Regions from separate parts of the Yersinia sp. KBS0713 genome, predicted to be linked through region 3. Evidence: predicted binding sites of a transcription regulator. Region 3 holds the regulator's gene; each other region holds the start of a gene.

Region 1 (7,832 bases), 970 kb from region 3:
AACCCTGATGGTGGCGGCATCACTGATCCTACCCGCTTGCTTGCTGGGCTTAATGCAAGCGCGGCAACTGAATCTGTTACAGCTCGGGGATGAAGAGGCGCACTATCTCGGAGTCAATGTGCGGCAAGCCAAACTGCGTTTACTACTACTCAGCGCTATTCTCATTGGTGCAGCGGTGGCAGTCAGCGGGGTTATCGGTTTTATCGGGCTGGTGGTGCCACATCTGATCCGTATGCGTATCGGGGCTGACCACCGTTGGCTACTGCCCGGTGCCGCACTGGGTGGGGCTTGCTTGTTACTAACTGCCGATACCCTGGCACGAACTCTGGTCGCTCCGGCTGAAATGCCCGTCGGCTTGATCACCAGCCTGCTGGGTGGCCCCTATTTTCTATGGCTGATTTTACGTCAGCGGGAGCAACGTAGTGGTTGATATAACTGGGGCTAATATGATGGAGGTCAATTTAGCTAGTGCGCCTATCGCTAAGGCTGATATGACAAGGGCACCGGCTGCTTTATTGGAGGCGAACCACCTCTCCTACCATGTGCAGGGGCAGCGGCTGATTAATGAGGTCTCGCTGCAAATTGCCAGCGGTGAAATGGTGGCGATTATCGGGCCAAATGGCGCGGGTAAATCTACCCTGCTGCGGTTGTTGACTGGCTATCTGGCCCCCTCTGGCGGTGAGTGTCAGTTACTCGGCAAGAACCTGAATAGCTGGCAGCCACAGGCATTGGCCCGTACCCGTGCGGTGATGCGCCAATACAGTGATCTGGCGTTTCCCTTTAGTGTCAGCGAAGTGATTCAGATGGGCCGCGCACCTTATGGCAAGGCGCAAAACCGTCAGGCGCTGCAAGAAGTTATGGCGCAAACGGACTGTCTGACACTGGCTCAACGTGATTACCGCGCACTCTCTGGCGGCGAGCAGCAACGGGTACAATTGGCTCGCGTGCTGGCACAGTTATGGCAACCAGAACCCTCACCGCGCTGGCTGTTTCTGGATGAACCGACATCCGCATTGGATCTGTATCATCAGCAGCACACACTGCGCTTGCTACGCCAACTGACCAATCAGGAGCCGCTGGCAGTCTGCTGTGTGCTCCACGATCTGAATCTGGCGGCGTTATACGCTGATCGCATTCTGTTGTTGGCGCAGGGTGAATTGGTGGCCTGTGGCACACCAGAGGAGGTGCTCAATGCCGAAACACTGACCCGCTGGTATCAGGCAGATTTGGGGATTTCACGCCATCCAGAAACTGCCTTGCCGCAAATTTATCTGCGCCAATAAATTGCCTTGCATCCCAAATTGAGACCAGCTTATCGCTGGTTTTGCTTTTCCGCTCCCTTAGGCTCACCCGCTGCCAGCAATTCATAAATCGCCTTACCTACTTTTTGCACCGCCCGCTCAATTTCTGCGGTCATTGGCTTGCTGTAGCTAAGCCGCAAGCAATTGCGATACTTCCCCGACGCGGAACTGATCGATCCAGCCGCCACCTGCACTCCCAGCGGCAATAAGCCACGATTAAGGCGCAGGCTATCAAATCCGTGAGGCAGTTCAACCCATAACATAAAGCTACCTTCTGGCCGGCTTAGGCAGGTACTCGGCGGGAAATACTTCATCACCCAGCCGATCATAATGTCGCGATTACGCTGATATTGGCGGCGCATCCGGCGCAAGTGCTGCATGTAATGCCCTTGCTTGATGAACTCTGCCATCGCCAGTTGCGGTAACGTGGCCACTCGTCCGGCAGAAATGTATTTCATATGCAGTGCTTTATCTAAATAGCGCCCCGGTGCAATCCAGCCAATACGTAAACCGGGTGCCACGGTCTTGGAGAAAGAGCTACACAGCAATACCCGCCCGTCGTCGTCAAATGAGGCGATGGTCGGTGGACGCGGATATTGATATGCCAGTGCGCCATACACATCATCTTCAATAATCGCGATGTCGTAGCGCTGGGCTAAAGTCAGCAGGGCTTTTTTGCGCTCATCTGGCATATTATAGCCCAGCGGATTATTGCAGGTCGGCGTCAGTTGAACCGCCTTAATCGGCCATTGATCCAGCGCCATCTCCAAAGCTTCCAGACTGATCCCCGAGATCGGATCGGTTGGGATCTCAATCACCTTCATACCCATCCCTTTCAGGGTTTGCATCGCGCCGTGAAAACAGGGGGAATCCACGGCAACAATATCGCCGGGCTGACAAACCGACCCCAATGCCACCGCCAGCGCCCCATGGCACCCTGAAGTAATGATGATGTTCTCCGCCGATTGATGATTGCCGCTGTCCAACATCAGCCGAGCAATCTGCTCACGTAAAACCGGGGAACCATAAATATTGTCATATTCCAGCACCTCCTCACTCTGATGGAGGCTAATACGGCTAAGTAAGCGGCTGAGTATTTTTAGCCCCGGGGCGGAGATATCAGGCGAACCCACCCCAAGATGGATGACACTCTCTTGATCGCCTCGAGTCAGAAACGCCAGCGTATTCTCCCACTGAGATATCTCTACTGGCCGCTGTGCATGGCTGCATATTGCGGGCAACGAAGGTAAATTTGAGCTGCAACGCACGAAGTAACCCGACTTTGCTCGCGCCTCGATCAGCAGGCACTCCTCCAGTTGCCGATAAGCCTGCTGCACAGTACTGATGCTGACGCCATGCTCGTCACTCAACACTCTGACCGAGGGGAGGCGCTCCCCGGCGATATACAGCCCTTCTTTAATTCGTTGACTCAGAATATCAGCCAGTTGTTGGTAACGTGTCATCGAAATCACCTGATAAATTATTGCACCAGTACAGATGGCCTAAATTTACGCCGTTCAGATCATATATCTCATATCTGTATGGAAATAATAGTCCAAAATTGCATCTGTAATGTTTTTTGCCAAAGCCTCATGCTAATGGCTCACCTAGTGACGGGGAGTCAATAATGAATAATATAATTGAAGATCAAATAGATGAGTGCTGCTCGTCAGCTATGCGGGCAACAAAAAACCGCCACAATATTGTTATTCAGTTATGGCTGAAAACATACAGATACCTATATCAATGGAATGAACGGCGCAAAACAGCCAATACAATGGCGCGCTTGAGTTCAGACCAATTAAGGGATATCGGCTTGACGCGGGAAGATATCAAGCGGGATTACAGCCGTCCATTTTGGCGCTGAGGAGAGATGGTTGGCATCAGGCTGAATGGGCTGGCCCCGACGCAATACCCGTGTCGAGGCCAGCCCTATTTTTTATCAGAAATCGTAACCCACTGTTGCCAATACAGAACGTTCAGCACCCCAGTAGCAATATGAGGTGTTATAGCACGCGGCGATATATTTCTTATCTGCGATATTATTTACATTCAATTGAATAAATGCGCCTTTCAGCGAGGCCGCCCAGGTGCCAAGATCCGCACGAACAGAGGCATCACCCAGAGTATAGGAAGGCACCCGCAAGGTATTGGCATCATCAGCCCACTGTTTGCCAATGTAACGGATACCTGCACCGACATTAATGCCATACCCCGCTTCATATTGCGCCCACAGCGACGCCATATTTGATGGCGCTAACACTGGCGTATTGCCATCATTACCATCAATGGCATCTTTGAATTTAACTCGGTTATAGGTATAGCCGGCGATCACACTTAAGCGATCGCTAATCTGGCTTCTGGCTTCCAGCTCCAGCCCCTGCGAATTCACTTTACCGGCGGGCACATAATAGGTGGCCGGCACGGCGCGGTTCGCCACATCATTTTGTGTCAGATCATATAGAGCGGCGGAGTAAAGTGACGTGCTGCCCGGCGGCTGGTATTTGATACCCACTTCATACTGCTCGCTGGTCATCGGTTTCAGTAATTTTTGCTGCGCATCCGGGAATAGACTTGGCGTGATGGCCTGGCTGTAACTGACATATGGCGAGATGCCGCTATCAAAGCTATAGAGCAAGGCGGCGCGCCCGCTGGCGTGATTATCGGTGCGCTCATCACTGCTATTCGCTGTTTTATCACTATTTTCTGTTTTCATTCGGTCGTAGCGACCAGATAAATTCAGGTGCCAATTATCTAGCGTCATCTCATCTTGCAGATAAACCCCGCTCTGCTCATAGCGGCGGTTTAGGTAAGAGGTGTTGATGCCGGGAGTGGTCAGCAGATAGTCGCGATACAGCGTGCTACCGCCAGACACGCCAGTGTAAGGATTCAGGGTGGTGGCATAGGCACTGTCGCTGCGCAGATTGTTGCTGAACTTCTGGAAGTCAAAGCCCAGCATCACCTTATGGCCAACGGCGGCGGTGGCAAAATCCGCTTCCAGTTGGTTATCCACGGCAAAGGCATTAAGTGAGGAGTCCTCACCGGAGTAATAACGATTCATTAATGTGCGATCGCTATTCCAACCGCCTTGATACACCTGCTCCAGTTGGGTATTGGAGTGGGTGTAGCTGGCATTCTGGCGGAATGACCAGACATCATCGAATTTATGTGAGAATTCAGAACTATAAATTTGCTGCCAGCGCTTAAATACATTGCGGTCACTTTCGCCATCAAAGAAGCCACGACTCAACTTTTGCCCATAGATGCTGCCATCCGCCGGTACTGAGCTGTGGGAACCACCGGAGGGATCTTTTTGCAAATTAGCCCGCAGTAGCAGCGAGGTATTTTCATCCGGTTGCCATAGCAGTGACGGCGCGATCGCATAGCGCTCTTCGCGCTGATGGTCATACATGGTGTCACTGTTGCGAGTAATCCCTGTGAGGCGAAATGCCCAATGCTCAGATATCGCATCGGTATAATCAAAGGCCGCAGATTGTGTATTGTTATTGCCGCCGGTCAGACGGAAATGGCCTTCAGAGGTAAATTGCAGGCGCTTGGATGTCATCATCACCACACCGCCGGGGATGCTCTGACCATATAGCGCCGAAGAGGGGCCTTTGATCACATCAATGCGCTCAAGGAACCAAGGATCCACCTGCAACACATTATAGCTGCCGCCATCACTGAGCAGGCGCAGACCATCGAGGAAAGTATTGTTCACATCCCCGCCGTGAAAACCGCGCAGGGCAATGGTGTCATAGCGGGTCGCGCCACCGGAGAAGTTAGTAAAAACGCCCGGCGTATAATTCAGTGCCTGGTTAACTGTGGCGACATTTTGATCGTCCATCTGCTGGCGGGTAATCACTGAAACCGCCTGTGCCGTCAGAATTAACGGCTGGTCGGTTTTCGTTGCCCCTTTGGTAGTTTTGGCGGTGTAACCCAAGGTGGGTAAATCGGCCGCGTGGCCCGCTTTAGCGGTCACTTCTATCGTATCGTCGGCAACCGACGCTAATGGAATAAATATCGCCAATGAACACAAAACAGCAGAACGCTTGATGATGAAAGCCGAGAGCATCGTTATCTTCCCCAGATAATTAAGCAGATAAAATAGAGGGTTATTAATTAGCTTCCATTGCTATTTCCGCATCGCAAATACCCTTGCTTGCGCGCCACATATTGTGGGGTCCATCAGTGCAGCGGACAATCTATTAAATAGAATCGATAATTACAATGAGAATTATTATCTTTATCATTTGATTTGAGTGCGTAATTATCAGAGTAAGATTATTCAGGAATAGGTGGTGTATGCCACAATGGCCGCCAGACCCTGGGTCTACACTAAATTCTTGGGATAATCGTGGCACTCACTTTCAGGCTAACCGGTTTTATGAAAAAGATTGGGTACGTTGTTTCGCGTCAATACTCTGCGCTGATCTGTCTGCTGCTGGTGCTGGTTTTTACCTCTACAGCCGGAGTAGCCTTTGCCGCCACAGCCGCAGATGCCACATCTGACAGCAGTGAAGAGCCGGCTAAACCGGCGGTGTCGGTGCAGCTAATTAGCTTGCAAAAACAGCTCGATAAACTGAAACAGAGCATCTCTGTCAGCGCCTCCGACAATCAGCTCAGTGTGCTAAATGAAACCGCATTAGCGCTGGTTCGTGATGCCGATATACTGCTCGCCGATCTGAAACCCAAGCGGGAACAACTGCAAGCGCAACTGGATGTGTTAGGCCCGCCCCCAGTTGCCGGTGCATTAGCAGAGACCCCAGTGGTGGCCCAACAGCGGCGGGTACTGAATACTCGGAAAGTCCAGTTAGAGGGGCAGAATGATCAGGCTCAGGCGATTAAAACTAATGCCGAGAACCTGGCCACCCAGATTACCTCGTTACGGCGTACCGCCCTAAAATCACAAATCGCCCTAAATTCCGGCAGCATTCTGGGGGCCAATTTCTGGGCGCCGATTGTCAATCCGAATAGCGATGATGACCAACGCTTAAAAGATTTTATGCAAGAACTTGGCGATGCCTGGAGTGCTGCGTGGGAACCCGAATGGCGGCTTGGTACCTCAATGTACCTGCTGCTGACACTGCTGATCGGCGTATTTGGTTTTAAATCCCTTGATCTCCTGACCGCCTGGTTCTGTACCAAATGCCTGCCGCAAGGCCCGCTACGCCGCAGTTTTATGGCGTCGGCTACCACCTTATCGACCGTGCTGATTACGGTGACGATGGCACAATGCATTACGCAGGCCTTTACCCGCACGCCGGATGTATCACAGGTAGTGATGGATTTTTCGCTGGCTTTTGTTCAGTTGATGTTCTTCTCGGCATTAGTCGCGGGTCTGGGGCGAGCATTTTTATCCAACCAGCGCCCCTCATGGCGTTTACCCGCCATTGCCGATGAAGTTGCCGTCTCACTGAAGCTGTTCCCGCCGCTCTTAGCCAGCTGCATCATGATTTTTGGCGCGATTGATCAGATGAATAACATGATCAATATCAGCGTCTCCGGGGCTATTTTTGGCAATGGCATCTCGGCTCTGTTAATGGCACTCACTGCGGCGATTATTCCGTTACGGGCCAATCGGGTGCGCCGTAATCTGATTATCAATGGCGAAAAACCGGAAGCTTACTCCACCTTAGCGGGGCTGATTCATTTCGCCATTGGTATTACGGCTATCGCCATATTATTGTCACTGTTGGTCGGTTATATCGCGCTCGCAAAATTCTTAAGCTACAAACTGGTGTGGAGTTGTCTGGTTCTTGCCTGCTTATATTTATTAGTCCACCTGTTCGTTGATTCAGCGGAAAGTCTCTTTTCCCCCACCAGCAGCGCCGGTAAAGCCATTAAGCAATCACTGAATATTGATGATCGCCATTTAGCGCAAGCCGCGACATTATTATCCGCCACCAGCAAAGTGCTCCTGATATTGCTGGCGATCATCGCCCTGCTCAACGGCACCTTTGGCTCTACCACCCCGATTTCATTGCTGCAAAAAGCCATGGAGTTGTTAAGCGGCGAAGGGTTGGAAAAATTAAATATTGTTCCCACCAACTTACTAAATGCCGCTATTTGTCTGCTTGTCGGGCTATATATCTTAAAAGCGGCACGCCGCTGGCTAAATAATGATTTCCTGCCCAAAACCCAGATGGATAACGGCATAAAAACCTCAGCGGTCACGCTATTCAGTAATATTGGCTACGTGCTGGTGATTCTGCTGACATTATCGGTGCTCGGCATCCAATGGAATAAGTTAGCCTGGATTGTTAGTGCGCTATCGGTAGGTATCGGTTTTGGTTTGCAGGAGATCGTGAAGAACTTTATTTCCGGGATTATTTTGCTGACTGAGCGGCCGGTTAAGGTGGGGGATTTGATCAGTATCAGTGGGGTGGAGGGTGATATTCGCCGTATCAATGTTCGCGCTACTGAAATCCAGCTCAGTGACCGCTCGACGGTTATCGTGCCCAACTCCCAATTGATTTCGCAAAATGTGCGCAATGCCACCATGGCCAATGCCCAAGGGGTGGTGACCAT
Region 2 (7,832 bases), 470 kb from region 3:
GTGTGAAAACGGTGCTCAAGGTTATTGATAAAGCCGCCTGAGCGGAGAGAACAAGCAGATCGTAAAAACGCCGTAAAATCATCCCTGATGGCTCGAGCCGCGCCATCCCTGGCGCGGACGCTTTACTCTTCTACCGCTCCTCACCGTTATCGATCGAGTCGTCGGTGTTTGAAATTAAGTGACGAGCATATTTAGGCTTCGAGCAGAGCTTGGGCCAGATAGTGATTGGCATCCGCCACACCCGGTAACGTGAAGAAATATCCGCCGCCAATGGGCTTAATGTACTCTTCCAACGCCTCACCGTTCAGCCGTTTTTGTACCGTCAGAAAGGCTTTTTCTAAATCAGATTGGTAGCAGACAAATAGTAACCCCATATCTAATTGCCCCGAATTGGAGACACCGAGCGAGTAGCTGTAGCCACGGCGCAGCATCAGGTTACTCTGGGTGGCTATGGTTCGTGGATTGGCCAGACGAATATGTGAGTCCAGGTTAATCACTTTGCCATCGGGATCTTTGCTGAAATCCGGCTCATCGTGCTCATGCACCATGCCCAGCGGCGCGCCACTGTGCTTATCACGACCAAAAATGGTTTGCTGTTCCTGCAATGGGGTGCGATCCCAAAACTCCACTTTAAAGCGGATAATTCGTGTCGCCTGATAACTTCCGCCGACAGCCCATGCCGGTTCGCCAGCCCCCTCCTGTACCCAAACCACTTGATTGATCAAGGGGTTATCACTGGTTTTTGGGTTCGCGGTGCCATCTTTAAAACCCAACAAGTTGATAGGCGTCTCTTTGCCTTTACTGCGAGCCGCATGGGCTGAGATAAAGCCCTCGCGCTTCCAGCGAACACTGAGAAGATCCGGTGAGTGCTTAATGATATCGCGCAGTGCATGGATCACGGTTTCATTGGTATTGGCGCAAATTTGCAGTAATAGATCACCATGACAGAGAGCCGCATCCAGGGAATCATTCGGGAAACGTGTCATTCTCTGCAACCGCAATGGTTTTTGCCCCTGCAAACCAAAGCGCGGGTCAAACAGTGAATCACCGACGGAAACCGTGATCGTCAGGTTATCCGGGTAGATTTCTGGCCCCATAATACCCGAGTCCAGCGGCGGCAATTTGGCATTGACTGATGGCGCATCTCCGCCGGTGGTCAAAAAGGCGATGCGCTCGGTCAGCAGTTTGAACAAGCGGGTCAATGCGGCTTTATCCGCTGCCAGCACATCAAATGCCACCAGCATCATTGCCGCCTGTTGTGGGGTTAATATGCCGGATTGATGCTGACCGTAAAAGGGCTGTTTCTGCCAACGTTCATCCTGGGCAGACGATACCTCAGGGGCTGGGCAATCCGCCGCACGAGCAACTTTTGCCCCACCGAGCGCCAGTGCGCCACTCATCACCCCCATACCCAGCAGTAGGCGCCGACGGGACGGCAAGGCCGCCCCGCTATTTTGCTGATACGATCCCTGTTGTGGGCCGGTTTTCTGACTCATGCTCAATGCCTCAATCCAGACCTAATACACCACGCAACTGAGCAAGATCTTCCGCCAGCGCCGTAATTGGCCCTTTCATCGCATTACGATCGGCATCGGTTAACTTCTCGTAGGACTCATAGCCCTCTTTAGTGCGGTATTTAGCCAATACGCTATCCACTGTTTTGAAGTTGGCATCGATTTTTTGCAGCAGCGGCTTATCGGCTTTTTCCAGCAGTGGCCGCAGCAGATTGACAATTTTCTGTGCGCCATCAACGTTGGCCTGGAAATCCCACAAATCAGTGCGGCTGTAACGATCCTCTTCACCGCTGATTTTACTGGCCGCAACTTCTTCAATTAAGCCCGCGGCCCCGCCAACCACTTTATTCGGCGCAAATGTCAGGCCGGTAATACGTTTTTGCAGCTCCAGGGTATCCAGATAGAGTTGGTCGGCAAATTTATCTGCACCTTTGGTGGTATTGTCGCCAAACAGGATTTTTTCTAAACGGTGGAAACCGGTAAATTTCGGATCAGCGGCTTTCTGCTCAAAGTCATCCTCACGGGCATCGATACTGCCATCTAGATCAGAGAACAGTTCCGCAATCGGCTCAATGCGCTCGTAATGCTGGCGCGTCGGCGCGTACAATTTACGGGCCAGGGCCAGATCCCCTTTTTTCACCGCATCGGTAAAGGCTTTCGTTTGAGTGACTAACTGGGCAACCTCTTGTGTGACATAAACTTTATATTCAGCGATCGGCCCAACCAATGCCATGGCATCCGGTTTCACTGCTGTTTCAGCACCAGCCGCCGTGACGGTCAACTTACCTTTCGGGTTGCTCAGCAAACCGCAGGTCATATCATATTCACCCGGTTCCAGATTAGCGGTCATCTTTTGGGTAAAACCAGGGGCGATATTTTCACGCTCCTCAACCACCATGACACCTTTGAGGATCTCCCACTCCAGACCTTTCTGGCTGACATTATGGACAATAAACTGAGTTTTACCGGCGGGAATAGTCAGCGCCATTGGTTCGCACTGCTTATCATTAACCGTGATTTTAACTTGTGGAATATCAGCAGCTTGCGCGTTGATAGCCACAGCAGGCAGTGCCAGTAGAGCGGCGTGCAAAGCAGTGCGACGGAAGAACCGGTTAGACATGTGATAAATCCCTAAATGATTAGTTAGCTTTCCGCACAGCAGGTACGGTTGAGGCCGCCGTGGTGCGTGGTGGAAGGAAAAAGAGGATTAATGCCGGAATCAGATAGATAAAGTAGACTGCCACTTCACTGACTGTTGGCGCTTCTTGGTAGCCGAACATGCCTTCGAGGAAGGTGCCGAGCAGTGAGTGGGTCGAGAGCACATTGGTCAGATCAAACGCAATAGCTTGGAAATGGTTCCACAGACCCGCTTCATGGAAAGCTCTTATCGCGCCCGCGGCAAGCCCTGCGGCAACAAATAGAATAAACAGGCTGGTCCATTTGAAGAATTTCGCCAGATGCAACTTAATGCCGCCCCAGTAGATAGCCATACCGACCAGAATGGCGCAGGTCAGCCCCAATATTGCGCCGATGGGTGCGCCCATACCGACATCCTGCTGGAAAGCCGCCAGTAAGAAGAACACCGATTCAAGCCCTTCACGGGCCACGGCAAAAAACACCATTGCCACCAAGGCCCAGCCCTGACTACGACCAGAGTTTAGCGCGCTATCGATAGCACCTTCCAAATGCGTTTTCACCGACTTGGATACTTTGCGCATCCAGAAAACCATATAGGTTAATATGCAAACTGCCACCACCGCGATGACCCCTTCAAACAGCTCTTGCTGCTTTTGTGGGAACTCACCGGTGGTTTCATTAATAAAGATGCCGATAGCCAGGCAGAGCGCCGCCGCTGTTATCACGCCAATCCAAACTGCCCCCATCCATTGACCGCGTTGAGTACGTTTAAGATAGCTGGCGATCAAGCTAACAATCAGCGCGGCCTCCAGCCCTTCACGAAACATAATAAGAAATGGGACGAACATGCCAGAACCCCTGCGGTAGGTATGGGTATAGCTCGATGATGACAAGTAATGTCAATTGGCGTAAAGAAAAGTAAAACTTAAAACGATAGTGATTATCATTCTGTTAAAAAGAAATTCAATAGACGCCGTAAGAATATTGTTAATCAAAGTGTGGCAAATTGTTTCTAAGTGGTTAGATAACAAATAAATTCATCAAGATAGCCATTCATATCACCATCAAAGGCACACAGGATTTTCTGTAAAAAAAAAAGCCCCCGGTAAAAACAGGGGGCCGATGTAAGTAGAGCCAACGTGGTGATTAAACGGTTTTGAACTCAGCTTCAGCATGGTGGAAACGTTCGGTAATCGCATTGCTTGGTGTTTTACCCATCAAGCTCACGACAACAATGGCGATACTGGCAAACACGAAACCTGGGATAATTTCGTACAAGCCCAGCCAGGCGTACTGTTTCCAGACGATAACGGTGATAGCACCAATCAGCATCCCCGCCAACGCGCCATTACGGGTCATGCGTGGCCAAGTCACCGAGATGAGCACCACTGGGCCAAATGCAGCGCCAAAGCCCGCCCATGCATAACTCACCAAACCAAGAACCCGGTTATCGGGGTCCGCTGCCAGCGCAATGGCAATTAATGCCACTAGCAACACCATGGCACGACCTACCCAAACTAACTCTTTCTGGCTAGCTTTTTTACGCAGGAAGGCTTTATACAGATCTTCTGTCAGCGCGCTGGAGCACACTAGCAGTTGGCAGCTTAAGGTACTCATTACCGCCGCCAGGATCGCGGAGAGCAAAATACCGGCAATCCATGGATTGAACAGCAGTTTGGCTAACTCAATGAATACCCGCTCACCATTTTGGCTGACGTTCCCCGCGTGTTCCGGGTGGTTTTCAAAGTAAGCAATACCAAAGAAGCCCACCGCGATAGTCCCTGCCAGACAGAGGATCATCCAGGTCATACTGATGCGGCGTGCGCTACGAATAGTCCGATGGGAGTCTGCCGCCATGAAACGCGCCAGAATATGTGGTTGACCGAAATAGCCTAAACCCCAGCCCAATAATGAGAGAATCGCAACCAGGTTTAGTCCTTTGAACATATCAATATTGGCTGGATTTTTCGCCGCGATAACCATCATTGATGTATCGATACCACCCACAGCCAGAATAACGATAATCGGCGTTAATATCAGGGCGAAAATCATCAGTGTTGCCTGCACGGTGTCGGTCCAACTGACCGCCAGGAAACCACCAATAAAGGTATAAGCGATAGTGGCAGCAGCACCGGCCCACAATGCAGTGCTGTAACTCATATCAAAGGTACTTTCGAACAGACGTGCACCGGCAACAATGCCTGAAGCGCAATAGATGGTAAAGAAGACCAGAATAACCACGGCTGATATCACCCGTAGCAATTTACTTTTATCTTCAAAGCGGCTGGTGAAATAATCCGGCAGTGTCAGCGCATTATTATTGGCTTCGGTATGCACCCGCAAACGTCCTGCAACCAACTTCCAGTTAAGGTAAGCACCAATCGTCAAACCAATGGCTATCCAGCTTTCCGAGATACCCGACAGGAAAATGGCACCCGGCAGCCCCATTAATAGCCAGCCACTCATATCGGAGGCACCGGCAGAGAGTGCAGTCACCACACTGCCTAAACTTCGTCCGCCCAGAATGTAATCATCAAAGTTATTGGTTGCCCGGTAGGCCATAAGGCCAATCAATATCATCCCAAAAATGTAAACTAAAAAAGTCACCAACATTGGTGTATTCATGGTCATGCAACGTCTCCATAGTGCGTATTATCGTTTTAATATGTCCCGCTATTTTTAGTTCTTCTCTCTGAGTGCGGCGTCATGTTTATCTCTGGCGGTCGGAACGTGACACTCAGTTGCACCAGGGACGAACGATTAACCTCAGATAAATTATCAGTACAACTATTTGCTAGCAAACCGCTATCTTGCGATGGTTATCCTAGTGGAGGACTTTCTCCACCCACAACAATTTAAACAATTTATTTACAAAAAATTCACGCCACATCACATTAATCCCTGTCTGGAGTGACACCTTCCATAACAAAATGAGTCACACCTTAGGTAAACACCCCACAAACCCTATTATTATTAGGGTTAGTCACCATGCTACGTAATATTCTCGTCATCGCCCCTGCTGATTAATTGTTAAAAACCGGACTAATTTCACAGTTCATTCACGAACCTGATTTAACACGGTTGCACAAAGTTGCAACATGATTGATATTGTCTGAAATAAAATGATAACTCCCCTTATAAAAGGAGCCTGGCAGCATGGCTAGTACCACAATGGGTGTGAAACTCGATGAAGCAACACGCGACCGTATCAAGGCCGCAGCACAACATATTGACCGCACACCCCACTGGCTGATTAAGCAAGCCATTTTTAACTATTTAGAGCGGCTGGAGAGTGGCAGTGAATTACCTGAGCTACCAACCACCCATGCCCCCCCTCAATCCGAAGCGGACGACATTATGCCGCAAGTCGCTGACAGCGCCCACCAGCCATTTTTAGATTTTGCCGAGCAGGTGTTGCCACAATCAGTGGCCCGCGCCGCCATCACTGCCGCTTACCGCCGCCCGGAAACAGAAGCTATCCCCATGCTACTGGCGCAAGCACGTTTGCCCGCTGATTTAGCGCAAGCGACACATTCACTCGCCTACTCCATTGCCGAGAAGCTACGTAATCAAAAAAGTGCGAATGGCCGCGCAGGTATCGTGCAAGGTTTGCTTCAGGAGTTCTCCCTCTCTTCGCAAGAGGGCGTGGCATTGATGTGCCTGGCGGAAGCGCTGCTGCGTATTCCCGACAAACCTACCCGTGACGCGCTGATCCGCGATAAAATCAGCAACGGCAACTGGCACTCCCATCTGGGCCGCAGCCCATCTATGTTTGTCAATGCCGCCACCTGGGGCCTGCTATTTACCGGGCATCTGGTCTCTACCCATAATGAAGTCAAACTCTCCGGTGCATTGAACCGCATTATCGGCAAAGGTGGCGAACCCCTGATCCGCAAAGGCGTGGATATGGCGATGCGCCTGATGGGTGAGCAATTCGTCACCGGTGAAACCATTGCCGAAGCATTGGCCAATGCCCGTAAGCTGGAAGATAAAGGGTTCCGCTACTCTTACGATATGTTGGGGGAAGCCGCACTGACTGAAGCTGACGCGCAGGCCTATCTGCTCTCCTACCAGCAGGCGATCCACGCCATTGGTAAAGCGTCGAATGGACGCGGAATTTATGAAGGGCCGGGGATCTCAATCAAACTTTCCGCCCTGCATCCCCGCTATAGCCGTGCTCAATACCAGCGAGTGATGGATGAGCTTTACCCGCGATTACTGTCGCTCACCCTGCAAGCCCGCCAGTATGACATCGGGATCAACATTGATGCAGAAGAGGCCGATCGTCTGGAAATTTCACTCGATCTGCTGGAAAAACTCTGCTTTGAGCCAAAACTTGCCGGTTGGAATGGTATCGGCTTCGTGATCCAGGCTTACCAGAAGCGCTGCCCGGCAACTATTGATGCTGTGATAGATATGGCTCAGCGTAGCCGCCGCCGGCTGATGATTCGTCTGGTCAAAGGGGCTTATTGGGACAGCGAAATTAAGCGCGCCCAAGTGGAGGGCTTAGAGGGTTATCCGGTCTATACCCGCAAAGTGTATACCGATGTCTCCTATCTGGCCTGCGCCCGCAAATTACTGGCGGTGCCTAGCCTGATTTACCCTCAATTTGCAACCCATAACGCCCATACCTTAGCGGCGATTTACCATCTCGCAGGGCAGAATTACTACCCCGGCCAGTATGAGTTCCAATGCCTGCATGGCATGGGTGAACCGCTGTATGAGCAAGTGGTGGGGAGAGTCGCCGACGGCAAACTGAACCGCCCATGCCGTATTTATGCACCGGTAGGCACTCATGAAACCCTACTCGCCTATCTGGTGCGCCGCCTGTTAGAAAACGGGGCGAATACTTCATTTGTGAACCGCATTGCGGACGCCACACTGCCGCTGGATGAGCTGGTCGCAGACCCGGTCAGTGCCGTAGAGGCTATTGCGGCAACTGAAGGTCAGCTCGGTTTACCGCATCCACGCATTCCATTGCCGCGTGAGTTGTACGGCAAACAGAGGGCCAATTCCAGCGGGTTAGATCTGGCCAACGAACATCGCCTGGCCTCACTCTCCAGCGCCCTGCTCACCAGTGCCAGCCAGGTGTGGCGGGCAGAACCTATCATTGATGCCGAGCTAGATAGTGGCGTTGAGCTTGATAACAGCGCATTGCAGCCAGTGATCAATCCGGCGGAA
Region 3 (7,832 bases):
GCCAGATTGATGTTATTCCTGAAATTGACATGCCAGCCCATGCTCGTGCCGCGGTCGTTTCCATGGAGGCCCGCTACAACAATCTGATGAAGCAGGGTAAAGAGAAAGAGGCTAATGAATTCCGCCTGCTGGATCCTACCGATGACTCCAACACCACCTCGGTGCAGTTCTATGAGCGCAAAAGTTATCTGAACCCATGTCTGGACTCCTCTAAGCGCTTTGTCGATAAAGTGATTGGCGAAATGGCTCAGATGCACAAAGAGGCTGGTATGCCGCTGACCACCTGGCACTTTGGCGGTGATGAGGCGAAAAATATCCGTCTGGGGTCGGGGTTCCAGGACAAAAACGGCCCAATTGAGCCGGGCAAAGGCATCATTGATAAGAGTGTTGAAGATAAGCCATGGGCCAAGTCGCAGGTCTGTCAAGAGATGGTCAAGCAGGGCAAAGTTCAGGATGTGGAGCATCTCTCCAGCTACTTCGCCATTGAAGTGAGTAAATTGGTTAATGCCCATGGCATCGAAAAAATGCAAGCGTGGCAGGATGGCTTGAAGGATGCCAAAGACGCGAAAGAGTTTGCGACCAAACGTGTTGGTGTCAACTTCTGGGACACCCTGTTCTGGGGCGGTGCCGACTCAATCAATGATTGGGCCAATAAAGGCTACGAAGTGGTGGCGTCCAACCCGGATTATGTCTACTTCGACATGCCGTATGAAGTTAACCCGAGCGAACGTGGCTACTACTGGGCAACCCGCTTTAATGACGAGGAGAAAGTGTTCAGTTTCGCCCCAGACAACATGCCGCAAAACGCCGAAACCTCTGTTGATCGCGATGGTAATCACTTCAGTGCGAAGAGCGACAAGCCATGGCCTGGTGTGCACGGTATCTCCGGTCAGTCGTGGAATGAAACTGTCCGTACCGATGAGCAGATGGAGTACATGATCTTCCCACGGGCATTACCGCTGGCGGAGCGCGCCTGGCATCGTGCGTCATGGGAGCAAGATTATCAAGCGGGTCGGGAGTACAGAGGCGGCGAGACGCATCTGGTGGATACCAAGGCGTTGGACACTGATTGGCAGCGTTTTGCCAACATTATGGGTCAACGTGAACTGGCGAAACTGGATAAAGCGGGCATCGCTTACCGGCTGCCGGTACCGGGAGCACGAGTGGTCGCGGGTCTATTGGAGGCTAATATCTCCTTACCGGGCTTGATTATCCAGTACTCCACTGATGGTGGTAAGCAATGGCAGCAGTATGATGCCAAAGTGCAACCTAAAGTCAGTGGTGATGTAATGATCCGCTCAACCAGCCCGGATGGTAAACGTCATAGCCGGGCCGAGCCAGTTAAAGTCTGATGATGGGTTTCAAATCGCTGTGTCTGTTGTTATCTGCTGTTTACCCTGTTTTGTGGTAAACAAAATTAAGTGAAGTTGAGTTGATGGTTTTCCCCCGGCTTGCCGGGGTTTTTTTCAGTGCTTAAAATCTTTATAAGATCAATGCGATAATGCGGCATTATCTTTTATCGTGCGCAGACTCGTTTTCACGGCAATCGCCGGATTCACAGTGGCCGTACAGATAGAGACTGTGATTGGTCAGCTTGATACCGTGTTGCTTAGAAATTTCACGTTGAAGAGTTTCAATCGCTTCATTGCTAAACTCGATCACTTTGCCACAATCCAGGCAAATCAGGTGATCGTGATGATGTTGCTGCGTCAACTCAAAGACTGATTTACCGCCTTCGAAATTGTGGCGGGTCACAATACCGGCATCGTCAAATTGATTCAGTACGCGGTAAACCGTCGCCAGACCAATCTCTTCACCGATATCGATCAGCTTTTTATAAAGATCTTCCGCGCTGACGTGGTGGCACGCCGGATCTTGCAACACTTCCAGAATCTTCAGCCGGGGCAGTGTTACTTTAAGGCCAGCGTTTTTTAAGGCTTTGTTGTTGTCAGTCATGCGGATTCAGTCCTGTTACTATCGATTCAAATTAAGGCTGTTCAGCCTATGACATCCGTGGCGTAATAATTACAATTACGTCTCATTATAGAACTGCTCGCCCCAAATGAAAACCGTGGTTGTTAACAAAGATATAATTGCACACTTTGCCAGATTAATCATGCGGTGTATTGATGAATGGGGGTGTAGCATCATTTTAGTTTATGTTCGCTAGCGATAACGTTAAAAAGTTGTAGCGACTTATTTTTATTTTTCACGAATGAAGATGTGGATCTGTGGGCTGCTTAACAGAGAAGGGTGAAAGGGATGAAAAGCAACGAAAACGCTGGGCGATGCTCAATACACCACAGCGTTTTCGGGATGGCGTATTAGCCGGTGATTTCAGACAAATTCATCTCTTCACTGATCTGTTTTACCCAAGCATCAACACGTTCATTCGTCAGTTCCGGTTGGCGATCTTCATCAATGGCTAAACCGATAAAGTGATCATCATCAGCCAGGCCCTTGGAGGCCTCGAAGTGGTAACCGGCTGTTGGCCAGTGACCGACAATCGCGGCACCACGTGGTTCGATGATGTCGCGCACGGTGCCCATCGCATCACAGAAATACTCTGCGTAGTCCTCCTGATCACCGCAACCGAATAGGGCAACCAGCTTGCCGTTGAAATCGATCTCTTCTAGTGTCGGGAAGAAATCATCCCAGTCACATTGTGCTTCGCCGTAATACCAAGTTGGGATACCGATCAGCAGGATATCGAAGGCTTCTAAATCTTCTTTGCTGCTTTTGGCAATGTCGTGAACCTCAGCAACATCTTTGCCCAGTTGCTTTTGGATCATCTTGGCAATGTTTTCGGTATTGCCAGTATCGCTGCCAAAGAAAATGCCTACAGTCGCCATATAACTTAATACCTTATAAATTCAAATATTTATGCAGATTATTGCGCTTTCTGCCCAATAATATAACACATTTCATAGCGCAGCATCATGCCAGAAAACCCTGCCGGGCGGGTATCAAGTTTATGCGATATTAAATTTTTGTGAGTTGCTCAACCTTATAACCTCATTGCCGATAACCGTTGTGTAACCGCAAGGTTGCAATTAGCGGTGCCAGGGGGAAACCGTCAGATGAAAATTTGCCGGAAAGGAGTTGTCGTTAGCTGTATGGAACGTCCTTTATTGCTTTTCGGTCATCAAATAACACCAGAGTCTCTAACGGTAACCATCCGATATATAAGGGGAACGAACATGCAGTTTTTAAAAAATATTACTATCAGAGCAGCGCTATTATGGGTGCTTGGCGCCTTTTGCCTGCTCTGGGGCGGCGTATCTGCCTATACATTGTTATCACTGAATCAACTCACACAATCATCTAACGCGAATACGGTGTTGGTTGAGAATATGAATTTAGTTAATCAGGGGACGGATCAATATTTCCGCATGGTGACCCGTCTTGCCCGCGCAGTCGATTATCGCCAAAGCGGTAACCTGGCCGATGCGGATAAAGAGCTAAAATCGTCCAGTGCCGCGCTGGAAAATCTGAAGAAAAGACTCGCCGAGTTTAAAGCTATCGACCATGCACAGATTGATCCTGCTTTAGTCGCTGGAGTGATTGATGGATGGAGTGGATTAATTGAGCAGGGGGTGATGCCGCTTTATCAGGCCGCAATGGATAACAATATCGCTGCTTATCAAGATCTGGCGAAAAAAACGGTGCCTGCATTAAGCCGCCAATATGGCGCGGTTGCCGAGGGTTTTAATCAGGCGGCTTCAAAGGCCATTGGCGTGGCGAAAGTGCAATTCTCGCAACTGACAAAAGTGAGCAGCATAACACTTATCTCTGCATTGGTGGCCGGCCTGGTGATTTTACTGGCTACTGACCGCTACCTATTGGCCAATCTGGTGCGTCCGCTGGATGAGATCCGTGCGCATTTTCGGGTTATTGCTTCCGGTCAGCTTGGGCAGCCTATCGTCGATTTTGGGCGTAACTGCGTTGGGCAGCTATTCCCGCTATTGCGCGATGTGCAAACCAGTTTGGTCAATACCGTAGAGGCTATCCGTAGCAGTACGGATGGGATTTATCACGGCGCGGCCGAAATTTCTGCGGGCAATACCGATTTGTCGTCTCGCACCGAGCAGCAGGCCGCCGCACTGGAAGAGACGGCAGCTAGCATGGAGCAGTTAACCGCGACCGTAAAACATAATGCTGATAATGCGCATCACGCCAGTCAACTGGCGGCGAGTGCCTCCATCACGGCGAAAAAAGGCGGGGCGCTGGTGGCTGACGTGGTGCACACCATGGATGAGATCTCTGCCAGTTCGCGCAAAATCGCGGATATTACCACCGTGATTAACAGTATTGCTTTCCAGACCAATATCTTGGCGTTGAATGCCGCAGTTGAAGCGGCCAGAGCGGGTGAGCAGGGCCGTGGTTTTGCGGTGGTCGCCAGTGAAGTGCGTAATTTGGCACAGCGCAGTGCGCAGGCGGCGAAAGAGATTGATGGCTTGATTACCGAGTCGGTCAACCGAGTGAAAAGTGGGTCGGCATTGGTGGAGAGTGCCGGTGTCACCATGGATGAAATCGTTCGTTCGATCACTAATGTAACCGACTTAATGGGAGAGATAGCCTCGGCTTCTGATGAGCAAAGTAAGGGCATTAGTCAGGTTGGGCAAGCGGTGGCAGAGATGGACAGCGTGACCCAGCAGAATGCTGCTTTGGTGCAGGAAGCTTCGCGTGCTGCGGCTTCATTGGAAGAGCAGGCGACGCAGCTAAACCGAGCAGTGGCGGTATTTAAATTACAATCAGATGATGCGCGGGCAAAACCAGCAGTGAAACCTCGGGCGAATCCATTAAAACTGGCACCTGTCGCTGCCAAGGCAGACAGCAACGCCAACTGGGAAACTTTCTAGGAATAGCGGCGTGGCGTAAGGGATTACGCCACGCCGTGGTGGTAACTGATAGGGTTAAAACCCCTCTTGATCATGGGCTAATTGAGCCAGTAACATCTGTTCAATCAGTTCACTGCGGCTGATGTTACGCTGCTCAGCAAGGCTGTTGAGAGCATCGACGGCATCGGCATTAATCTTCAGTTCCACGCGTCGTAAGCCACGTACTTTATCGCGCCGTAGTTGATTTCGCTTATTAATTCTAAGCTGTTCATCACGGGATAATGGGTTTGTTTTCGGGCGCCCCGGACGGCGTTCATCTGCGAACAGATCCAGCGTCGTGCGATCCGTTTGTTCTTTTGCCATAGGTCGCGGTACTACAAGGGAGTGACATCAGAAAGCGTGGCGTAGCCTTTCTTGATGATTTGGTTTACACATTCCAAGCTTAGAACATAGATAGAACGCATTGAATAACCTCTATGTCAGCAGCCTGAATTTGCATTTGCTGCCAAACACCGCAGCAAATTTATAGCGCGCCATAATACCCCAGCCAACCGAGCAACGACAATGCTTTACTGTGATTAGATTGGGCTAATTCGCTCTTTTTTGCACAATTTTTCCACAGGAAATACATTTCTTTTCCCCAGGGTATAATTTTTAATCAACATCCAAGGCGCGCTCTGTTTTTTTTATTCAGTGTGCTGTTTGGCCGCTGGATTATCATCAATAAAGCGGTGGATAGCTCGCAAGACAGAGTCAGGTTTTTCAGCATGTACCCAGTGACCGGTTCCGGCGACGACATGGGCGCGGGCTTGCGGGAATTGGCGGGCAATATCATCGCGATGGCTATCCTGGATATAGGGCGATAATTCACCACGAATAAACAAAATAGGGTGGGGCCAGGGTGGGATGGGCTGCCAGCCGACAATATTGTTATATTGGTCCCACAGCGCAGGCACGTTAAACCGCCACTCGCCATTCTGAAATGACTTCAGCAAAAACTGGATAACCCCCTCCTCCTTTATTGACTCACGCATCAGTTGAGCGGCCTCCTGACGCTGAGTGATACCGGCGGCACTTACGGCATTGAGCGCTGTAAAAATAGAGTCGTGGCGGCGCACCTGATAATTGACCGGGGCGACATCAATCGCGACCACTTTTGCAATGCGATCCGGAGCTATTGCCGTCAGTGCCATTGCGACTTTTCCACCCATCGAATGACCAATAATTATCGCTTTCTCTATCGCAAGCTGGTCCATCAACTCCAGCACATCTTGCGCCATATCCGGGTAGTTCACCTGAGGCGAACGGGGTGATAAACCGTGATCGCGCAGATCAACCTGAATAACGTTATGCTCTTTTTGCAGGTCGCGGGCCAATACCCCCAAGTTATCAAGGTTACCAAATAATCCATGGATCAGAATGATTGGCAGTGACGGGGTGGGAGAAAGTGCGTTTTGTAAGCGGAAGTTTAATTTCATGGCGAAGTTCATGCTGAGAGATATTCTGGTTAGGGTATCATGACTGAGCGAAGGTGTGCTGCGCCACGATTTTATCAGGCATATGTTTATCAGACATATGTTTATAGAGATATGCTTATCAAATAGATGTGGATTGTTGAGTGGCTACTGGCGGTGCGGGTTATTATCCCAATAATGCCATGATAAAGGTACTCGTTAGCGCACTTTGACTTTATAATCCTTGGATATGCATAAGAAAGTAGAAAACCGTACTGGATAATGATGAAAACTATTGAACTCGACGAAGAGCTTTATCGCTATATTGCCAGTCATACGCAACACATTGGCGAAAGTGCGTCCGATATTTTACGGCGTATGTTGAAATTTACCGCAGGTCAGCCGGTAGTGAGTTCAGCAACCACTGATGATGCGGCGAAAGTGGCGGCGGCTCCAGCACCACGGGATCGGGTTCGTGCGGTGCGCGAACTGCTGCTATCCGATGAATATGCCGAGCAAAATAGGGCGGTTAACCGCTTTATGTTAGTGCTATCAACGCTCTACACACTGGATGCTCACGCCTTTACTGAGGCGACTGAATCACTACATGGCCGCACTCGGGTCTATTTTGCGGGTGATCAGCAGACGTTATTGCAAAATGGGACACATACCAAGCCCAAACATCTCCCCGGTACGCCATACTGGGTGATTACCAATACCAATACCGAGCGTAAACGCAGCATGGTGCAACACATCATGTTGGCAATGCAGTTCCCGCCGGATCTGACTGATAAAGTGTGCGGAACTATCTAATTTCGTTGAAACTGTGCCCAATAGATTTCAATATGCAGGAGGGCCGTAAGCAAGCGCGGCCAGGATATCTGTAGCTTGAAAGATAACGGGTATATAGGAGTCGTTATTGTGGCTAACCACCCTCGTGCTGGGCAAGCAGCTCAGCAAAGCGATTTGATTAATGTTGCTCAGTTGACGTCGCAATACTATGTATTGCAGCCGGATGCAGAAAACCCAGCCCATGCGGTCAAATTTGGCACCTCTGGGCACCGTGGCAGTTCATTACGTCACAGTTTTAATGAAGCGCACATTCTGGCTATCGCGCAGGCGATTGCGGAAGTTCGCCATCAACACGGCATAACTGGCCCCTGTTATGTGGGTAAAGATACCCACGCATTGTCGGAACCGGCCTTTATTTCGGTGCTGGAAGTGCTGACGGCGAATGGCGTGGATGTGGTGGTGCAACAAGAGAATGGTTTCACCCCGACCCCCGCAATCTCACATGCCATTCTTTGCCATAACCTACAGGGTAAAGCGCTAGCTGACGGCATTGTTATCACGCCCTCCCACAACCCGCCTGAAGATGGTGGTATCAAGTACAATCCACCCAATGGTGGCCCGGCAGATACCAATCTGACCTCAGTGATTGAAAAGCGCGCTAACCAGTTACTTAGCCTGCATTTAGAAGGGGTGAAACGTCAGACGCTGGATAGAGCCTGGCGCGGCAATCATCTGTGTGAACAAG
Region 4 (7,832 bases), 2.1 Mb from region 3:
GCACCACACCAGAACCAGGGTGCCGACCAAACCCACCAACAGCAACACAATGGGTAGAATCATCAGTGCAGTCATAACCTGATTTTCATAATGCTTAACCAAGGGAATCTGGCTTAGTGCGAAGCCCAAACCCACCACACTGCCAACCCACAGCAGCCCACTGAGCCAGTTAAAGAATTGAAAACGCGCGCTATTTAGGCCAGAAATACCGGCCAGTGTGGGCAATAAGGTGCGCACAAAAGCGAGAAAACGGCCAATAATTAGGGCCGCCAGACCATGGCGTACAAAGAGAGTATGGGCGCGCTGACGATAATGAACCGGTAGCTGCAAGAGCCACTTTTTGACCACTTTAGTATCGCCTAACCACAGCCCTTGCAGGTAGCTCAGCCAACAACCCAGACTAGCGGCAATGGTCAGAATGATCATGGTGGGCAAGAACCCCATGACCCCCTTGGCAATTAATGCACCCGCCAATAGCAGCAAGCTATCTCCGGGGAGGAAAGAAGCCGGCAGCAAACCGTTTTCTAAAAATAGGGTGGTAAAGAGTATGCCGTAAATAACCCAAATCACATTCGGGTCGGCAAGTTTACTAAAATCCTGCTGCCATAAGGCATGAAGGATTTCGCGTAATACATCCATTTCTGTTCCTGTTTGCCTATCGTGTGAGGATATTGTCGGTAAGGACAACTGTTGGTGTGGAGTGACCTAGTGTATCCGCATTGGCGCTGATCCACATTGATCTTATCCTCAATAACTGAATTTTTGAGGGGATATATATGTGCTGTTGATACTCTTTTTGTAAAAGAGGATGAATGCGCGGAGATTGTCACCGCGCATTAACAAGTGACCTCACTAAAACAAGTCACCTCGCTAAACAAGTCATTTCGATAAAACTAAAACAAGTCATGCCGATCAGAACCTACTCCTGCGCAGCTTTAATGCGCTCAAAGCCAGCCGCCAAGTCGTCTTGCAAATCTTGAACACTCTCCAGACCAATATGCAGGCGGAATAACGTGCCGTTAATTCCTTCGCCCTCATAGCGGCGGATCGCGCGGATATCTTTGGGTTGATAACCCAGAATCAAGGACTCAAAACCGCCCCATGAGAAGGCCATGCTGAAGTGAGTGAAGTGGTCGAGATAGGCTTCTAACTGCTGCTGTGTTAGCTCCTGTTTTAGTTCAAAGGAGAATAAACCGTTACAGCCAGTGAAGTCCCGCAGGTAGAATTCATGGCCTTTGCAGTCAGGCAGTGCCGGGTGGTAGACCGCCGCAACTTCTGGGCGCTGAGCCAACCAGTGGGCTATCTCGATACTGTTTTTCTCATGCTGTTTTAGGCGAACACTAAGAGTGCGCAACCCACGGCTAGCAAGGTAGGCGGTGTCAGCATCGACCATCTGCCCCATCAGATAAGAGTCTTCCCGCAGTTGCTCCCAACAGCGCGCATTGGCAACAGCAATTCCTAACATGGCATCAGAGTGACCAATAATATATTTGGTTCCTGATTGGATGGAGATATCAATATCAAAATCTAATGCTTTAAACAGCACACCAGCCGCCCAAGTATTGTCCATCATAATGATTATCTCAGGTGCCACCGCGCGGATAGCCCTCACCATCGCCGGAATATCCTGTATTTCCATGGTGATAGAGCCGGGGGACTCAAGGAACACCACTTTGGTTTGCGGGGTGATCAGGGCGGCGATACCCGCGCCAATCATCGGGTCAAAATAGGTCGTGGTGATACTCATGCGCGATAAAATTTTATCGCAAAAACTTTGAGCCGGCTCATAGGCCGAACCGGTCATCAGCACATGATCGCCGGCTGAAACAAAGGATAAAATGGCATTGCTGATCGCCGCCGCGCCGCAAGGATAGAGAACGCAGCCCGCGCCACCCTCCAACTCAGTCATCGCCTCCTGCAAGGAGAAATGGGTTAAGGTGCCGCGGCGGCCATAGAATAGCTCGCCATTTCCCCGATTGATGGTGGCCTGTTTTTTCGCTTTAACGGAGTCGAAAACCAGAGACGATGCCCGCTGAATCACGGTATTAACCGAGCCTTGGGTGAATCTTTTACTCCTGCCCGCGCTGACCAGGATGGTTTCCAGTTTTTCGGTGGTTGGCTTATTTGCAGACATGATTTCGTTGTTACCTTTTTATCAGCTATGCCCAGATTTCATTGACAGCATTTATAGGGGAAATTATTTCTTACGTTAACATGATGATTGTTGTGTAGGCGCAGTTTTTAGCATGAAAAAAACTCAATAGGGTGACCCGCTGTTTTCTGTGGGTTTGTCATGGGAAAATGCTACGGAAGTCGCGAAATGGGAGATTTATTAAGGAATCATAAATAGGGGGTATTTTAGGTTGCGCAGGTGTTATGACGCTCAATTAATCAATTTCCCATCTTTACACTTAATGGCACTCCCGCTGTACAGCCAATAGCTCAATCTGGTGCGTCGAAGTCGCGTAGTCCCTGATATCAGGCAATTTCTCTTTTTTTCGCAAAAAATCGGCGTAAACACTAATGATAATTACTATCAATCCCCCATTTGTTTGATATGATCGGCAGCTGATTTCGTCCTTAAATTGATATGTATATTGGGTGGAGGCACAGCGTGAAAACAGCTGGCAAAGAGATTAAAGATAGATCATTCGTGCAAGGCCGGATGATGACAGGCGTAGTGGCATTACTGCTAGTGGCCGGTTTAGCAGGTCATGCACAAGCAGCACCCGGCAACAGCAGTGCCATTGCTTCATCTGTTGCGGCACCAACAACAGCAACATCGACCCCGCTACCGGCACCGGAGCTAACTGCCGTCGCTGCAACAGCAGTAAACAGCGAAGCAAGCCCGGCGGCGACAGTTCAGCCAATAGCGGCACCCGTTCCACAAGGGCTGGCGATGGACTTATCTGTCTGGGGAATGTATCAACATGCCGACGTGGTGGTGAAAGGGGTGATGATTGGCCTGGTATTGGCATCAATTGTCACCTGGACCATTTTGTTCTCCAAAGGCACCGAGCTATTCCGCGCGCGCCGCCGCTTACTGCAAGAGCATGAAGTCATCGGCGCAGTGACGGATCTGGATACCGCATCAGAGCGTGCAGAGGTATTTGCCTCAGATAGCATCAGCAGCCTATTGCTTCGTGAAGCGCAGAACGAACGTTTATTGTCAGCAGAGTCGAATGACAACAACGGCATTAAAGAGCGTGCCGCTTTCCGCTTAGAGCGGCGGGTGGCAGCCATTGGCCGCCAAATGGGCAAAGGCAATGGTTTCCTCGCCACTATCGGTGCAATCTCACCCTTCGTGGGGCTGTTTGGTACAGTTTGGGGCATCATGAACAGCTTTATCGGCATTGCTCATTCACAAACCACCAATCTGGCGGTCGTGGCACCGGGCATTGCTGAAGCCCTGCTGGCAACAGCGCTGGGTCTGGTCGCCGCCATCCCAGCGGTAGTTATCTACAACATCTTTGCTCGCCTGATTGGTTCTTACCGTGCGCAAGTGGGTGATGTCGCAGCACAGGTGCTACTGCTGTTAAGCCGTGACCTCGATCTGAATAGCAGCAGTGAAGCAAAGTCATCTAAGCAGCCTCATCAACTGCGTGCGGGGTGATCTATGGCGATGCGGATGAATGATAACCTCGATGAAAGCGGTGAACTGCACGAAATTAACGTGACGCCGTTTATCGATGTCATGCTGGTTTTGCTGATTATCTTTATGGTGGCCGCGCCATTAGCCACGGTGGATATCAAAGTGGATCTACCGGCATCGTCAGCGGTGCCGCAGCCACGGCCGGAGAAACCGGTCTTCCTGACGGTGAAAGCGGATAACCAGTTATATGTCGGTGACCAGCAGGTTGATCGCGATACACTGGCAGCGGCACTAGATAAAGTGACTCAATCCAATAAAGAGACCACCATCTTCTTCCAGGCGGATAAAGTGGTGGATTATGAGACCCTGATGAGCGTGATGGATGCGCTACGCAAATCAGGATATCTCAAGGTTGGTTTGGTCGGCATGGAAGCGGGCGGCGCTAAATAGCCTCTCTTAGGCGCGGTGAGTGTGACCGCGCCTGATGCTAATGCTTAGGTATATTGCGGCCTACTACCTCGCTAGAGGTTGTTGTTAATGACTGCCTGAGAGCGGCTTCTAGCTCGTGGGCATCAGATACGTAGTAATAATTATCCTCACCGACGCATTTTTTCCAATCAATATAATTTGCTGGTTCGTTAGTTTCATTTGAGCCATCTTTGATGGCGATAAAAACCATTTTAATATTATTTTCTTTGATTCTTTCGCACATCCCTTTATCTATCAGTGTCTTGGATATATAAATACTTTGTTGTATTGTGGTATCATTTATAAATACATCAATACCATCAGAGATAATTACCATTAATTTATTATTACTGTTATTGCTTTCTTTTTTAAATAGGGTATTGGCATATAATATCCCAGAACTGACGAGTGTTTGGCCCAAAGGTGACATAGCTATCATTTTATCTATGAGGTCATCATGACTATTATGACTATCTAGTGAGTATGCATTGGAGTTATTCAGGCAAATAGATTCGTTTATTATATCATCTAATGGAATATCGATATATTGTGCATCTGAATTTATTGATTTAATTGTTGCGTCATAATCAATGGTAGTCGTTATAAATATCATTTGTTGCATGTATGTTGGAATATTAAGTGTAATGCGGAGGAACTCCAGTGCCTTATTTCTATATTCCTGTTTAGCCATGTTTTTTATGACGTTAGTAAGGGTGTTATATTCTCCCAACGTTAGTTCCCCATAGTTAATCTTATCAATATCAGTCAATCCTTCCAGTCCAGGGAATTTTTTTAGTCCAGATACAGTGTATTGCCGAAAGTAGTTATTATCTGCTCTATATAGCTTGGGCACAAAAGGAAAATGACAATACTTTTTTTCTTGATTATTCTCTATTACGATTCTTTTTGTTCCCCACGAGAAGGGTACGAAACCAATAAGATTAATATTGCTATTTTTGAGGATGCTACCATTCAATCGGTTAAATACATCTCTTAAGGCATTTATTTTTTCTCCTCTTGGGACTTTACCATGAAAACCCTCATTCATTGATCCAGAATAGTCGGCCACAAAGATGACATCAGTAGCTTTATCTTGAATTGTAGATACTTGTTTTATGGCAGCACCATTATCTTCAGTGCCTATTGTGGTGATTGTATTTGTCATAGCTGTTTTAGATAAGAAATTAGCAAAGTAGCTCATGGTAATCTTCGCATTATATGTCAATTGGCCACAATTATTTTTTATATCGATCTCCGGTACTGAGAAATGCTCTAATGGCAAATATGCACTAGAAAAATTAGAGACTAAATAAACATTTTTTCTCATTTGAAGCTCGTCCGGTAGGTCATCATTCTCGACCGTTAATGCTAATGTCGCTTGCTCAATAGCATCAGAGAGTTTAGCTTTTTTTTGCAATAGCTGCGAAATCTCAAAGGACAGAAATAATAGTGCAATGAAAAATGGCAATATTATAATAAAGGGTAATAAAATGGCTCCTTTATCATTTTTTATAAATTTCCGACTTATTATTATAAAGAGAGATAGTAGATTGCCGGGACGAAAAATGGATCTATTAGTGAGCATAAACTTCCTTATTAATTTTATTATCATGTTGCTATGAGTTAGGCGTTAGCGTTCAATCGCCACAGCTGACGATGTTATCGGAATAGCCAAACCTCCCCCTGCGGTCGGCAGACATAATGTGACTTGATACAGCGGTATCCAGCGGCCAGTATGGGCATAGGGTGACAAATTTATCATCTTAGATAGTGGTCGTATTGGTTGGCATGAGCCGAGGCTAACTGAAACAGTATTCTGATTATCAATATCTTTTATTTCAGGATTGCTCGGCAAAAAATGCAATGTCTCAATTGTCATCGCCAAGTTAGAACTCTTCATGCCCGAATTTAATAGCATTTTTTCAGCGAGACGTTTTAACTCCTCAACTTGCATCTGAGTCAGACGATAGTCACTGCCATATAATTTACTCCGCTCCCTTACTATCCCGGCAATAGAGTATGAGATACGATCCAATTTACCCACTGTTGATTGATATGTTGCCACTGAGAGCAACACTTTGATAAGCAGTGTAATAATAAAAACCGCAAATGCGAATTCGATAATTACCGAACCATGGCAGTTGAGAATAAAATTATTACGCTTAATTTTCTTGTACAAAAATCACCTCGCGAGATAACAATATATTAGACCAGACGGAGGGAATCGGGAAAAAAAGGGGGCTATAGGTATAGCTAACACTATAACGTGCTAGTTTTTGATCTGTATATACTTTGCTCATTTTATTAGCGATGATATCTGATATGTTATCACTAAATTCTACACTAGCAGTGACCGCGTTATTATTGGTTATAAAAGCCCCCAATACACCTTGCTGAGCCATTAGGCGATTAAGGAATACCGACTGATAAGTTGCACTATCATTTTCTTTCTTATTTTTAGCTGATTTTGCCGCTTCTGAAACTGCCAGATCCAGGCTGGCAGAAATATAGAGTAAGCGAGAGATTTCTGCTGAAAATAACAGTGTGAAAATTAACAGAATAAAGAGTATTGAAAACTCAATAGCAACAGAGCCGCTATTTGATTGAAAAAATAGCCGTTTTATCTTGCACATCATACACCTTCGGAACTTAATTTTTCTTGACGAAGATGGCTCACCTGACTCAATGCTAATATTAGCTCATCAGGGTCTGTTGCCATTTTATCCGCAATAATTATCTTTTTTGCATACGCAGTATCACCAAGTTGAATAAGTGAAAACACCAGGTTATGTAATAATTGTGGGTTTTTATTTCCGGCCAGATAGTCAGGTAAGAGTATTCTAACCGCATCAGTATAACGTTCATCAAGCATTGCCACGACAGCAAGATTATTCATTGCGGTTTCATCAGATATAAATAAAGTGCGAGCTTGTTCAAAAGCAATTTTAGCTTGATGGGTTTCACCATCATTAGCTAATATAATTCCATGCAAGTTATGGGCTTCCGAACTCTTCGGTGAAATAGCGAGGAGTTTTTTTACCGCAATTTTTGCTGCCACATTATCATTGCTGTTAATGAGATTCTTGGTTTGCAAAATATAGTAATATTCATTTTCTTTATCGACTATTGGCTTTGAATAATATAAAGACGACTGACTATCACCGGCAAGATAGTATGCATTCGCTAATTTTAGCCTAACTGCATCATTCTCTTTTGTTTTTAGTTGTTCACGATATAAGCTAATAAGCCCACCATAGTTATTAGCTTTAAGTAAAATACTTTCTCGATAAGAGAACTCCTTTTTACTCAGATTATTAGAAGAGCAACCAGTGATTATAAATGTAAACAGAGAGATGGCGAGTATAGATTTAAACTTGTTGTACATAAGCGATTAACTCCAGAACACTAGGTGAGATAACTAATACGACAAAGGGAATAAGAATAAAAATAAACAAAGGTAGTGTCAGTTTTGTCGACAATTTACTTATTTTTTCTTCTGTGACTAACAGTTGCATTTCTCTTATATCTTGAGATAGCTTAATTAATTGGTCATAAACAGTAGAACCAAAACTGATACTGTATTGTAGTGTGCTACAAAACATTTTTATTTCAGTTGCAGTGGAGCATTGATGCAACTCTTTAATTGCGCTTTCTAGACCATTTATTTCTGCCCGTTTAGCCATTTTGAGAATTATTAAGCTCAAGTCTGGGTTTATTAACTCAAATTTTCTTGCAGCATAACTCAGTGAACTGTCTATTGTCATTCCAGATT

What was found. Region 3 encodes Fur, which represses iron uptake genes when iron is present. Its sites were predicted from a motif close to ATAATAATGAGAACNACTATCAA; they were not measured.
Region 1: the regulator Fur is predicted to act here: its motif matches at 5,532-5,554, upstream of FFE93_RS19400 (TonB-dependent siderophore receptor).
Region 2: the regulator Fur is predicted to act here: its motif matches at 3,582-3,604, upstream of efeU (iron uptake transporter permease EfeU).
Region 4: the regulator Fur is predicted to act here: its motif matches at 2,518-2,540, upstream of exbB (tol-pal system-associated acyl-CoA thioesterase).

Annotation. Positions count from the first base shown of each region.
Region 1 is NZ_CP042173.1:4,088,408-4,096,239, forward strand. Features, by position in the region: gene FFE93_RS19380 (FecCD family ABC transporter permease) at 1-430, shown strand, start outside; gene FFE93_RS19385 (heme ABC transporter ATP-binding protein) at 492-1,283, shown strand; gene FFE93_RS19390 (PLP-dependent aminotransferase family protein) at 1,313-2,764, opposite strand; gene FFE93_RS19395 (DUF1127 domain-containing protein) at 2,929-3,168, shown strand; gene FFE93_RS19400 (TonB-dependent siderophore receptor) at 3,244-5,376, opposite strand; gene FFE93_RS19405 (DUF3772 domain-containing protein) at 5,659-7,832, shown strand, end outside.
Region 2 is NZ_CP042173.1:2,651,353-2,659,184, forward strand. Features, by position in the region: gene efeB (iron uptake transporter deferrochelatase/peroxidase subunit) at 192-1,496, opposite strand; gene efeO (iron uptake system protein EfeO) at 1,507-2,634, opposite strand; gene efeU (iron uptake transporter permease EfeU) at 2,654-3,499, opposite strand; gene putP (sodium/proline symporter PutP) at 3,798-5,282, opposite strand; gene putA (trifunctional transcriptional regulator/proline dehydrogenase/L-glutamate gamma-semialdehyde dehydrogenase) at 5,808-7,832, shown strand, end outside.
Region 3 is NZ_CP042173.1:3,123,207-3,131,038, reverse strand. Features, by position in the region: gene FFE93_RS14880 (beta-N-acetylhexosaminidase) at 1-1,352, shown strand, start outside; gene fur (ferric iron uptake transcriptional regulator) at 1,510-1,956, opposite strand; gene fldA (flavodoxin FldA) at 2,325-2,852, opposite strand; gene FFE93_RS14865 (methyl-accepting chemotaxis protein) at 3,201-4,862, shown strand; gene ybfE (LexA regulated protein) at 4,917-5,204, opposite strand; gene ybfF (esterase) at 5,528-6,319, opposite strand; gene seqA (replication initiation negative regulator SeqA) at 6,581-7,108, shown strand; gene pgm (phosphoglucomutase (alpha-D-glucose-1,6-bisphosphate-dependent)) at 7,217-7,832, shown strand, end outside.
Region 4 is NZ_CP042173.1:667,100-674,931, forward strand. Features, by position in the region: gene FFE93_RS03150 (DedA family protein) at 1-639, opposite strand, end outside; gene metC (cystathionine beta-lyase) at 920-2,134, opposite strand; gene exbB (tol-pal system-associated acyl-CoA thioesterase) at 2,615-3,613, shown strand; gene exbD (TonB system transport protein ExbD) at 3,617-4,042, shown strand; gene FFE93_RS03170 (pilus assembly protein) at 4,080-5,645, opposite strand; gene tadF (tight adherence pilus pseudopilin TadF) at 5,691-6,239, opposite strand; gene FFE93_RS03180 (TadE/TadG family type IV pilus assembly protein) at 6,223-6,696, opposite strand; gene FFE93_RS03185 (tetratricopeptide repeat protein) at 6,693-7,445, opposite strand; gene FFE93_RS03190 (type II secretion system F family protein) at 7,429-7,832, opposite strand, start outside.